2 regions of the Pseudoalteromonas sp. JSTW genome follow, and region 2 is predicted to be linked to the other one. Evidence: predicted binding sites of a transcription regulator. Region 2 holds the regulator's gene; the other holds the start of a gene.

Region 1 (4,217 bases), 1.2 Mb from region 2:
AAGTCCATCAATATCCTCCAGTGTCGTCAGTATCGAGCAGTTCTCAGCGGGCTCTTCACCACCACAACATTTATCTGCTAATAATGAAAGAGAGTCATAAAAACGCGTGAGTTCAGCAATGCGTGCGGCCACTAAGTCACGTTTTTGTAATGTCATTGCTTTAACCTCATGACATGAATGCTGATTTTTATGAAACTTAATTTGCAATAACTCTTTTATTTCAGACAGACTAAAACCAACGTTTTTTGCCCGCAAAATGAACGACATTTGCTTGTAATCTGCATCAGAGTAAAACCGATATCCCACCTCAGAACGCGAACTTGGCGTTAACAAACCATGTTTTTCGTAGTACCTTAACGTATCTGTTGAGACGCCTAATTGACGGGCAAACTCACCTATTTTCATCACTGTCTCCATTGTGAAGCGTTTATTTATTATGCTCACTATAAACCTTGGAGTACACCCTAAGGTCAAGCAAAAATTAATAAGGAAAGTATATGAATATCGTCGTCCTTGATGCCGCCACATTAGCAGACACTTCGTTAGATGAGCTGGCACAATTAGGTTCACTCACTTGCTATAACCTAACTAATCAGCACGAATTAATTGAACGCTGCCAAGACGCTGATGTAGTAGTAACGAATAAAGTAGTTATAAATCAACAAGCAATGGCGCAGTTACCTCATTTAAAATTAATTTGCGTTGCTGCAACTGGCACCAATAATATTGATTTACCAGCAGCAAAAGCCCATAACATCGCCGTGACCAATGTGGCTGGATATTCAACACCTTCAGTGGTTCAACACACGTTTACATTGATCACCAATCTGCTTGGTAACACACACAAGTACATTCGTGATTGCCAGCAAGGTTTATGGCAGCAGAGTCCGATGTTTTGTCGCTTAGATTACAGCTTTAATGAAATTGCTGGGAAAACCTTAGCAATTATTGGCTACGGCTCGTTGGGCAAAGCGGTTGCTGAAGTTGCAACCGCATTTGGTGCCCATGTAATTATCAGTGAACGTAAAGGACATACACCGCGTGAAGGTCGCGTTAGTTTTGAGCAAGCATTAAAAACGGCTGATATAATCAGTGTTCACTGCCCGTTAACAGAAGAAACTCGCGATCAAATTGCGGCTCATGAGCTGAACATGATGAAACCCTCTGCCATCCTTATTAATACTGCCCGTGGAGGGATTATTAATGAGGCTGATTTAGCATCTGCGCTTGCTAATAATGTGATTGCTGGCGCGGGTGTTGATGTACTCAGTAAAGAACCCGCCGAGGCAGATAACCCACTTGCCCGATACACTGGCGACAATTTATTACTTACGCCGCACATTGCCTGGGCAAGTAAAGAGTCTATTATTCGCTTAGTGAAAGAAATCGCGTTAAATATCAAAGCATTTAACCAAGGAAATGAGCGCAATAGGTTGGTCTAAATTGCAATTTTTTGGTCAATTGAGCGAACTGGTTTGCAAAAAAGCTCCTAGCCAATTGACCAATTAAAATCTAATTACTTGATTTAATTTACTTTTTAAAATGTGGCAAGCTGATTGCTAATTAAGAGCAACGTAAACATTAAATTCTAGGGATAAAAAAATGAAAAAAGCACTTTTAATTGCAGCGCTTACTGCACCATTTTTAACTGGCTGTGTCATTGCAGTATCTGATGGTGAAGCTGAAACACATTGGGCAGGTGATTCATCGACGAGCTGGCAAAAGCAGCACAAAAATAACCGCGAAATCATTTCGACTCTTGCGCTTGATACTAACTACCAAGTGGTACTTAATAAACTTCACACCCCTAACTTCACTGAATTACTAAAACAAGGTGACGATGTTTACCAAGTATTGTTTTATGCAACTCATAGCATTCACTCTGATGGTAAAATGACAAAAGATGAGTGCACACCACTGGTATTTAAAAACGATAAGCTAATTGGCGTTGGTGATACCATTTATAAATCACTGAGCAATGGCTAATTAGCCAAAAATGGCAGAGTAGGCCTTGCCTACTCTTTACCCACTCACATTCACTAATCGCGAAACAACTTGGTCACGTCCGCCATCTTTAGCCTGATATAACCCTAAGTCAGCTTCTTCAAGCAGCGTTTGTTCAGCGTATACTTGGCCTGTTTCTGTGGTCGCAATGCCGATACTAATTGTCACATGATCCGAATTTAACGAAGCGGTATGGGGAATACCTAAATTACTCACTGCATGTCGTAATTTATTAGCAAATGCGATTGCTTGTGTTGCCGTTGTATTAGGCAAAACAGCCGCAAACTCTTCCCCCCCATAGCGCGCCACAAAGTCACTGCCTCGCTCGCAGGCCCCAACAAGCGCATGAGCAATTCGTTTTAAGCAATCATCACCCGCTCGGTGGCCATAGCAATCATTAAACCGTTTAAAATGATCCACATCCATGAGTAATACAGACAAAGGGGTTTGATCGCGACGACAGCGACGCCATTCTCGGGCAAGATTTTCATCTAGATAACGTCTATTAGGAATTTCAGTCAGGCCATCGATTGACGCTAACATTTCGAGCAAGTCATTTTTTTGTTTGATTAATAACTGATTACGCACACGCGCACGAACAATCGCAGCACTAAAGGGTTTAGTTATATAATCCATCGCCCCCAACTCGAGGCCTTTTGCTTCGTCGTCATGGCTCGAATTAGCAGAAATAAAAATAACAGGCAGCATATTTGTGACGGTATTTTCTTTTATTTTGCTCAGTACCTCATACCCATCAATACCGGGCATAACAATATCCAGAATCAATAAATCAACGGACTGTGTTTTTAAAAACGTCAGTGCCTTTTCACCACTTTCAACACAAAAAACATCATAATCTTGCTGTAATGTTTTTTCTAATACCAAACGGTTCAACGGATCGTCATCAACAATCAGTACCTTGGCTCTTTTTAGCATCTGTAGATCCTTGTTCGATGATAAATGCAATGACTTGTTTGATCTGCCACTGCAACTCATCGTTTAATAACTCAGGGAGTTCGCCTTGTGCTTTAAGCTTAGCCTCACATTGCTGAGCGCAGGCTGACAAACGTTTAAAGCCTAGATTACCGGCCGACCCTTTCACATTATGGACAACTCTGATCAACTCATCGGTGGTCTTTAATGTTGAAATTTGTAATAGCTGTTGTGCTGCCATGGTCGCAAACTTTGACAGCATAGTTAATACTAATTCTGTATTATTTGAAAACTGAGTGAGAACAAACGTTCGGTCAAAAAAAGCCTGTTTCTGTAATTCAAGTTCACTCATCGCCAAAAACAGTGTACTGGCAACAATGGGTTTAGTGAGGTGTTTATTCATGCCCGCCGCAACGGATTGCTCTATGTCAGCCGCTTCGCTGTGTGCTGTTAATGCATAAATCGGCATTTGCTCTTTCGTGAATGACTGGCGAATTATACGCGTAGCTTGGCAGCCATCCATCTGGGGCATTTGAATATCCATAAAGATCAGGTCGGGTCTGAGACAATTAGCAAGCTCAATGCCCTTTTCACCACTGTCTGCACACACAACGGTGATATCGGCTTGCTCTAAAATACTTTTAATAATGCTTAGATTAAGTGGGTTGTCATCTACGGCTAACACTAATAGACCCGATAAATCGGCACTTGAAGGGAGGGATACAACCGCCTTTTTCGCCGGTTCGCTGGTTTTATCTAGCTGTAAGCAGAAACTAAATTCACTGCCTTTGCCTCGTTGACTTGCTAGTTTTATTTCGCCACCCATTAACGCCACTTCGTACTTTACAATTGCAAGCCCAAGCCCAACGCCTTGATGTGAACGTGTAAGTGACTCATCACCTTGTGTAAAGGCATCAAATAAGCGACTTTGATCCGCATCGCTAATCCCAATACCGGTGTCTTTTACAGCAAAGCAAATTAGTTGTTGTTCAGAGGTTTGTTCGACTAAGTTTAAACTTAATTTAACGCTTCCTTGCTCTGTGAATTTAGCGGCATTAGTCAGTAAATTACCTAACACCTGTTGTAAACAGATTTGATCGCCCCTTAGGTTAGAATTGATCTTTTCATCGCACTCAACGCTGAATTCTAACCCCTTCGTTTTACACAGTGGCGCGACGATTCCTTCGCAATAATTAATTAAATCAGACAAGCTAAAGGGGGCTTTAGTTAATTTAACTTGCGAACTTTCGGCTCGGGCAAAATCGAGCATACGGTTTAAT
Region 2 (4,217 bases):
GTTGTGCCAAAACCGTGGCTGCTCGTGCATGTAAACCAAGCTTATTTTGGATTAAAAAAGTGTCTTCAGCATGCATCGTCGTTGCCTATTGGGTATCTTGCTCGCGGTGGCGTATTTTCACGTTTGCGTGACTTTTCGAAAAGCTCTCACCAATGGTTTGCGCTAAGTAAACCGAGCGATGTTGTCCACCTGTGCAGCCAATCGCAATGGTTAAATAACTGCGATTATTTCGCTCTAAGTGAGGGAGCCATGTTTGTACAAAGGTTTGAATTTGCCATGTAAACTTTTGCACTATGCTGTGACTAGCAAGGTAATCTTTTACTGGTTGGTCTAAGCCTGTCAGTGGTTTTAGATCCGGTTCCCAGTGTGGATTCGGTAAAAAGCGAGCATCAAATACGTAATCAGCTTCTTTTGGAATGCCGTGCTTAAAGCCAAACGACATAAAAGTAATAATGAGCTTTTTGTCTTTTTTACCCAGTATTTTTTCGCGAATAGATTCGGCAAGCTGATGCACGCTGAGATCGGTCGTATCAATCATAAAATCGGCACGGGTGATCAAAACATCCAGTAATACTTTTTCTTGTTTAATCGCTAAATCAAGCGGCAGCGAGTCAATCGATAATGGGTGTAAGCGGCGAGTTTCAGAGAACCGTTTGATTAGTGTTTGATCATCACTATCTAAATAAAACAACGTGGGTTTTGCAAAGCCCGGTAAATACTCAAGAATATCGTTAAATTCTTGCTGTTCTTTCGGCAGGTTACGCACATCGATACTTACAGCAATTTTGTCGTAATTATCTGACACACTGCGTACTAACGAAGGAAGCAGGTTTACAGGAATATTATCAACGCAGTAATAGCCTAAGTCTTCAAGTACTCGTAAAGCGACTGATTTACCTGAACCAGAGCGACCGCTGATAATAATTAATTCCATTTATGCCTCTGATGCAATGACTTTAAACAGATCACTATCTGTTTTAGCACTGCGTAGCTGTTTACAAAATTCTTTGTCTTTAAGTCTATCAGCAATTGTTGATAAGGTCTTTAGATGAAGCTGACAGTCACCATCTGGTACGATGAGTGCGACAAAAATATCCACTGGACGATTATCAATTGCATCAAAATTTATAGGTGACTCACTCACAATTACAAATGCGTGTGGCTGATCTGCACCGCTCATACGACCATGTGGAATCGCAATACCTCGGCCAATACCCGTGCTGCCCAATTTTTCTCTGTTCAATAGGGCATTGAGTATATCTTGCTGAGATAAATGAGGGAGCTGCTCATGAGCCAGTTCGCTGATAAATTCGAGAATTCTTTTTTTGCTATTAAAAAGGACCGCAGCTTTGCTGCAGTCCTGGTTAGTAAGTGAACTAAGTTTCATAATTTAGTGTCGAGCTAATTTCTCTTTGTGTTTAATTACTTGACGATCAAGTTTATCGATTAACGAGTCGATGGCTGCATACATATCTTGGTGTTCAGTAGAGGCAAATAACTCGCCTCCGTTTACATGTAAAGTTGCTTCTGCTTTTTGGCTTAGTTTTTCTACATCTAGAATGACATGAACATTATTAATGTGGTCAAAATGCCTTTCTAGTTTCGCAAACTTGGTGTTTACATAGTCTCTTAATGAATCTGTGATTTCTACATGACGACCAGTTAAATTTAGTTGCATAAGCATTTTCCTTCTATGTAAAACGTCTAAATCAGACTCTTACGCTGATTCGACGGAGGTATTGCTAGAGACTCTCGATATTTTGCTATTGTCCGTCTAGCTACTTTAATTCCTTGCTCAGCCAATATATCTGCAATTTTGCTATCACTCAATGGTTTAGCTGTGTTTTCTGCGGCGATTAGCTTTTTGATTAAAGCGCGAATTGCCGTAGATGAACACTCACCCCCATTTTCAGTGCTTACATGGCTGGAGAAGAAATATTTCAACTCAAAAATTCCCCGCGGGGTATGCATGTATTTTTGTGTTGTTACTCGCGAAATTGTTGATTCATGCATTTCGACCATTTCTGCGACATCATTTAATACCATGGGTTTCATGGCCTCAGGACCATGTTCAAAGAAAGCCTGTTGTTGTTGAACAATACAGTTAGTCACTTTTAATAACGTGTCATTACGGCTTTCTAAGCTTTTAATAAACCATTTTGCTTCTTGTAAATGAGAGCGAATAAATTGGCTATCACTGCTTGATTTTACAGAACGTGACATCGCCGCATAGTGGCTATTCACTCTGATTTTCGGCATGCAGTCTGGGTTTAGTTCAACTACCCAACGGCCTTTTATTTTTTTTACGGATACATCGGGTATCACGTATTCAGACTCTTCTCTAACAATTGTATCCGCAGGCTTTGGATTTAAGCTGTGGATCAATGTCATGACTTCTTTCAGCTCACTTTCTTTAAGCTTAGTCTTTTTCATCAAAGTGCGATAGTCACGACTCGCTAATAATTCAATATGTTCTGATAACACCATTTTAGTTTCAGCTAAATAGGGGGTGTCAGCATCGAATTGGCGTAATTGAATACACAAACATTCTTGTAAACTACGGGCGCCAATACCGACAGGATCGAATAATTGGATTCTTTTTAAGACAGCTTCGACTTCATCAAGTTCGATTTCTTCTTCATCGTTATTTTGATTGAAGCTTTCAACAATGTCTTCGCAGCTTACGGTTAAAATACCCGAATCATCAATTGCCTCAACAATCGCAACGGCAATCGCTTCGTCTGTTGGGCTGAATGGAGTTAGTTGTAACTGCCACATTAGGTATTCGTGGAGAGTTTCGGTTGATGCGCCTTGGTAAATTGATTCATCTTCAGGCATTGGACCTGAGGAACTTGATGGGGCAGCACTCATGTACTCATCCCACGTAACATCCATTGCTAAGTCGTCACTTACGGTGTCTTTGTTGAGGGCATCACTGCTTTCTTGCTCGTACTCGCTCGCAGCTTCGTCAGCCGACGCGCTTAGTTGGGTATCGTCAGATTCGGCTTTTTGCTCGTTCTTGCCAATACTCTCTTCTGCATAATCTGCTTCTTCAACTTCAAGCAAAGGGTTAGAGTCTAACGCTTCTTGAATTTCTTGCTGGAGATCCAATGTACTGAGCTGCAACAAACGGATAGCCTGTTGCAGTTGTGGAGTCATTGTAAGTTGCTGGCCCATGCGCAGCTGTAATGATTGCCTCATGTATCCCTAACAATCCTTTTTAGTCTTATCAAACAATAGCACGATGCCGTTAACTATTTATTTGATTTATTGTCATTGTTATAAGTCTAGCAGATGCTCTAGTCGGTGGCGTATTTAAAGCCTGAATTGCTCGCCTAGATACACATCGCGTACAGTTTGGTCGGCTAACACATGTTCAGGTGTACCTGATGCAATTAGCTCCCCATGAGAAACAATGTAGGCTTTTTCACAAACATCAAGGGTTTCTCTCACATTGTGGTCAGTAATTAATACACCAATACCACGATTTTTTAAGTGCTCAATAATTTTCTTTATATCTAACACTGAAATAGGATCAACACCAGCAAAAGGCTCATCGAGCAAAATAAATTTAGGGTCAGCGGCCAGTGCGCGTGCTATTTCAACACGACGGCGTTCACCCCCTGACAATGCCATACCTTGGCTGTCACGAATGTGTTGAATGCTAAATTCATCAAGTAAGCTGTTAAGTGTTTCTTCGCGGCCTTGTTTATTGAGATCTTTACGGGTCTCTAAAATGGCCATTAAGTTTTGATAAACAGTCAGTTTTCTAAAAATCGATGATTCTTGTGGCAAATAGCCAATACCTAAGCGAGCGCGGCTGTGCATTGGCAATAAGGTGATGTCGTTATCATCAATGCTTATTTTACCTTTGTCACTGGGCACTAATCCCACAATCATGTAAAAGGTGGTTGTTTTACCTGCGCCATTTGGCCCAAGTAAACCGACAATGCTGCCAGCTTCTACCTCAAGGCCTACATTTTTTACAACTTGGCGACCCTTATAGCTTTTAGCTAATAGCTCTGCTTTTAGTGTGCTCATGGCTGGCCTTCATCGTTCTTTTTGTTATCAACAGGCACTAAAATAGTGTGTACACGATCGGTCGAGTTTTCATCTTTCTCGGCACTTATCAGTTGCTGTTCCATATCGTATGTAATGCTCTTGGCACTGACTTTTTGGCCTGCTTGAGTCACTTGTGCATTGCCAACGAGTGTTAA

The links. Region 2 encodes sigma-54, which starts transcription at its own class of promoters, with help from an activator protein. Its sites were predicted from a motif close to GTTGGCACGNNNNTNGNNT; they were not measured.
Region 1: a site for sigma-54 is predicted at 1,544-1,562, ahead of GZH31_RS13045 (DUF3192 domain-containing protein). Genes of this name have one in related genera too.

The regions. Positions count from the first base shown of each region.
Region 1 is NZ_CP058972.1:2,889,426-2,893,642, forward strand. It holds gene GZH31_RS13030 (SO_0444 family Cu/Zn efflux transporter) at 1-8, opposite strand, end outside; gene zntR (Zn(2+)-responsive transcriptional regulator) at 1-405, opposite strand, end outside; gene GZH31_RS13040 (D-2-hydroxyacid dehydrogenase) at 498-1,442, shown strand; gene GZH31_RS13045 (DUF3192 domain-containing protein) at 1,603-1,986, shown strand; gene GZH31_RS13050 (diguanylate cyclase) at 2,023-2,940, opposite strand; gene GZH31_RS13055 (PAS domain-containing hybrid sensor histidine kinase/response regulator) at 2,909-4,217, opposite strand, start outside.
Region 2 is NZ_CP058972.1:452,839-457,055, forward strand. It holds gene GZH31_RS02165 (HPr family phosphocarrier protein) at 1-76, opposite strand, end outside; gene rapZ (RNase adapter RapZ) at 86-934, opposite strand; gene ptsN (PTS IIA-like nitrogen regulatory protein PtsN) at 935-1,387, opposite strand; gene hpf (ribosome hibernation promoting factor) at 1,391-1,678, opposite strand; gene GZH31_RS02185 (RNA polymerase factor sigma-54) at 1,705-3,201, opposite strand; gene lptB (LPS export ABC transporter ATP-binding protein) at 3,316-4,041, opposite strand; gene lptA (lipopolysaccharide transport periplasmic protein LptA) at 4,038-4,217, opposite strand, start outside.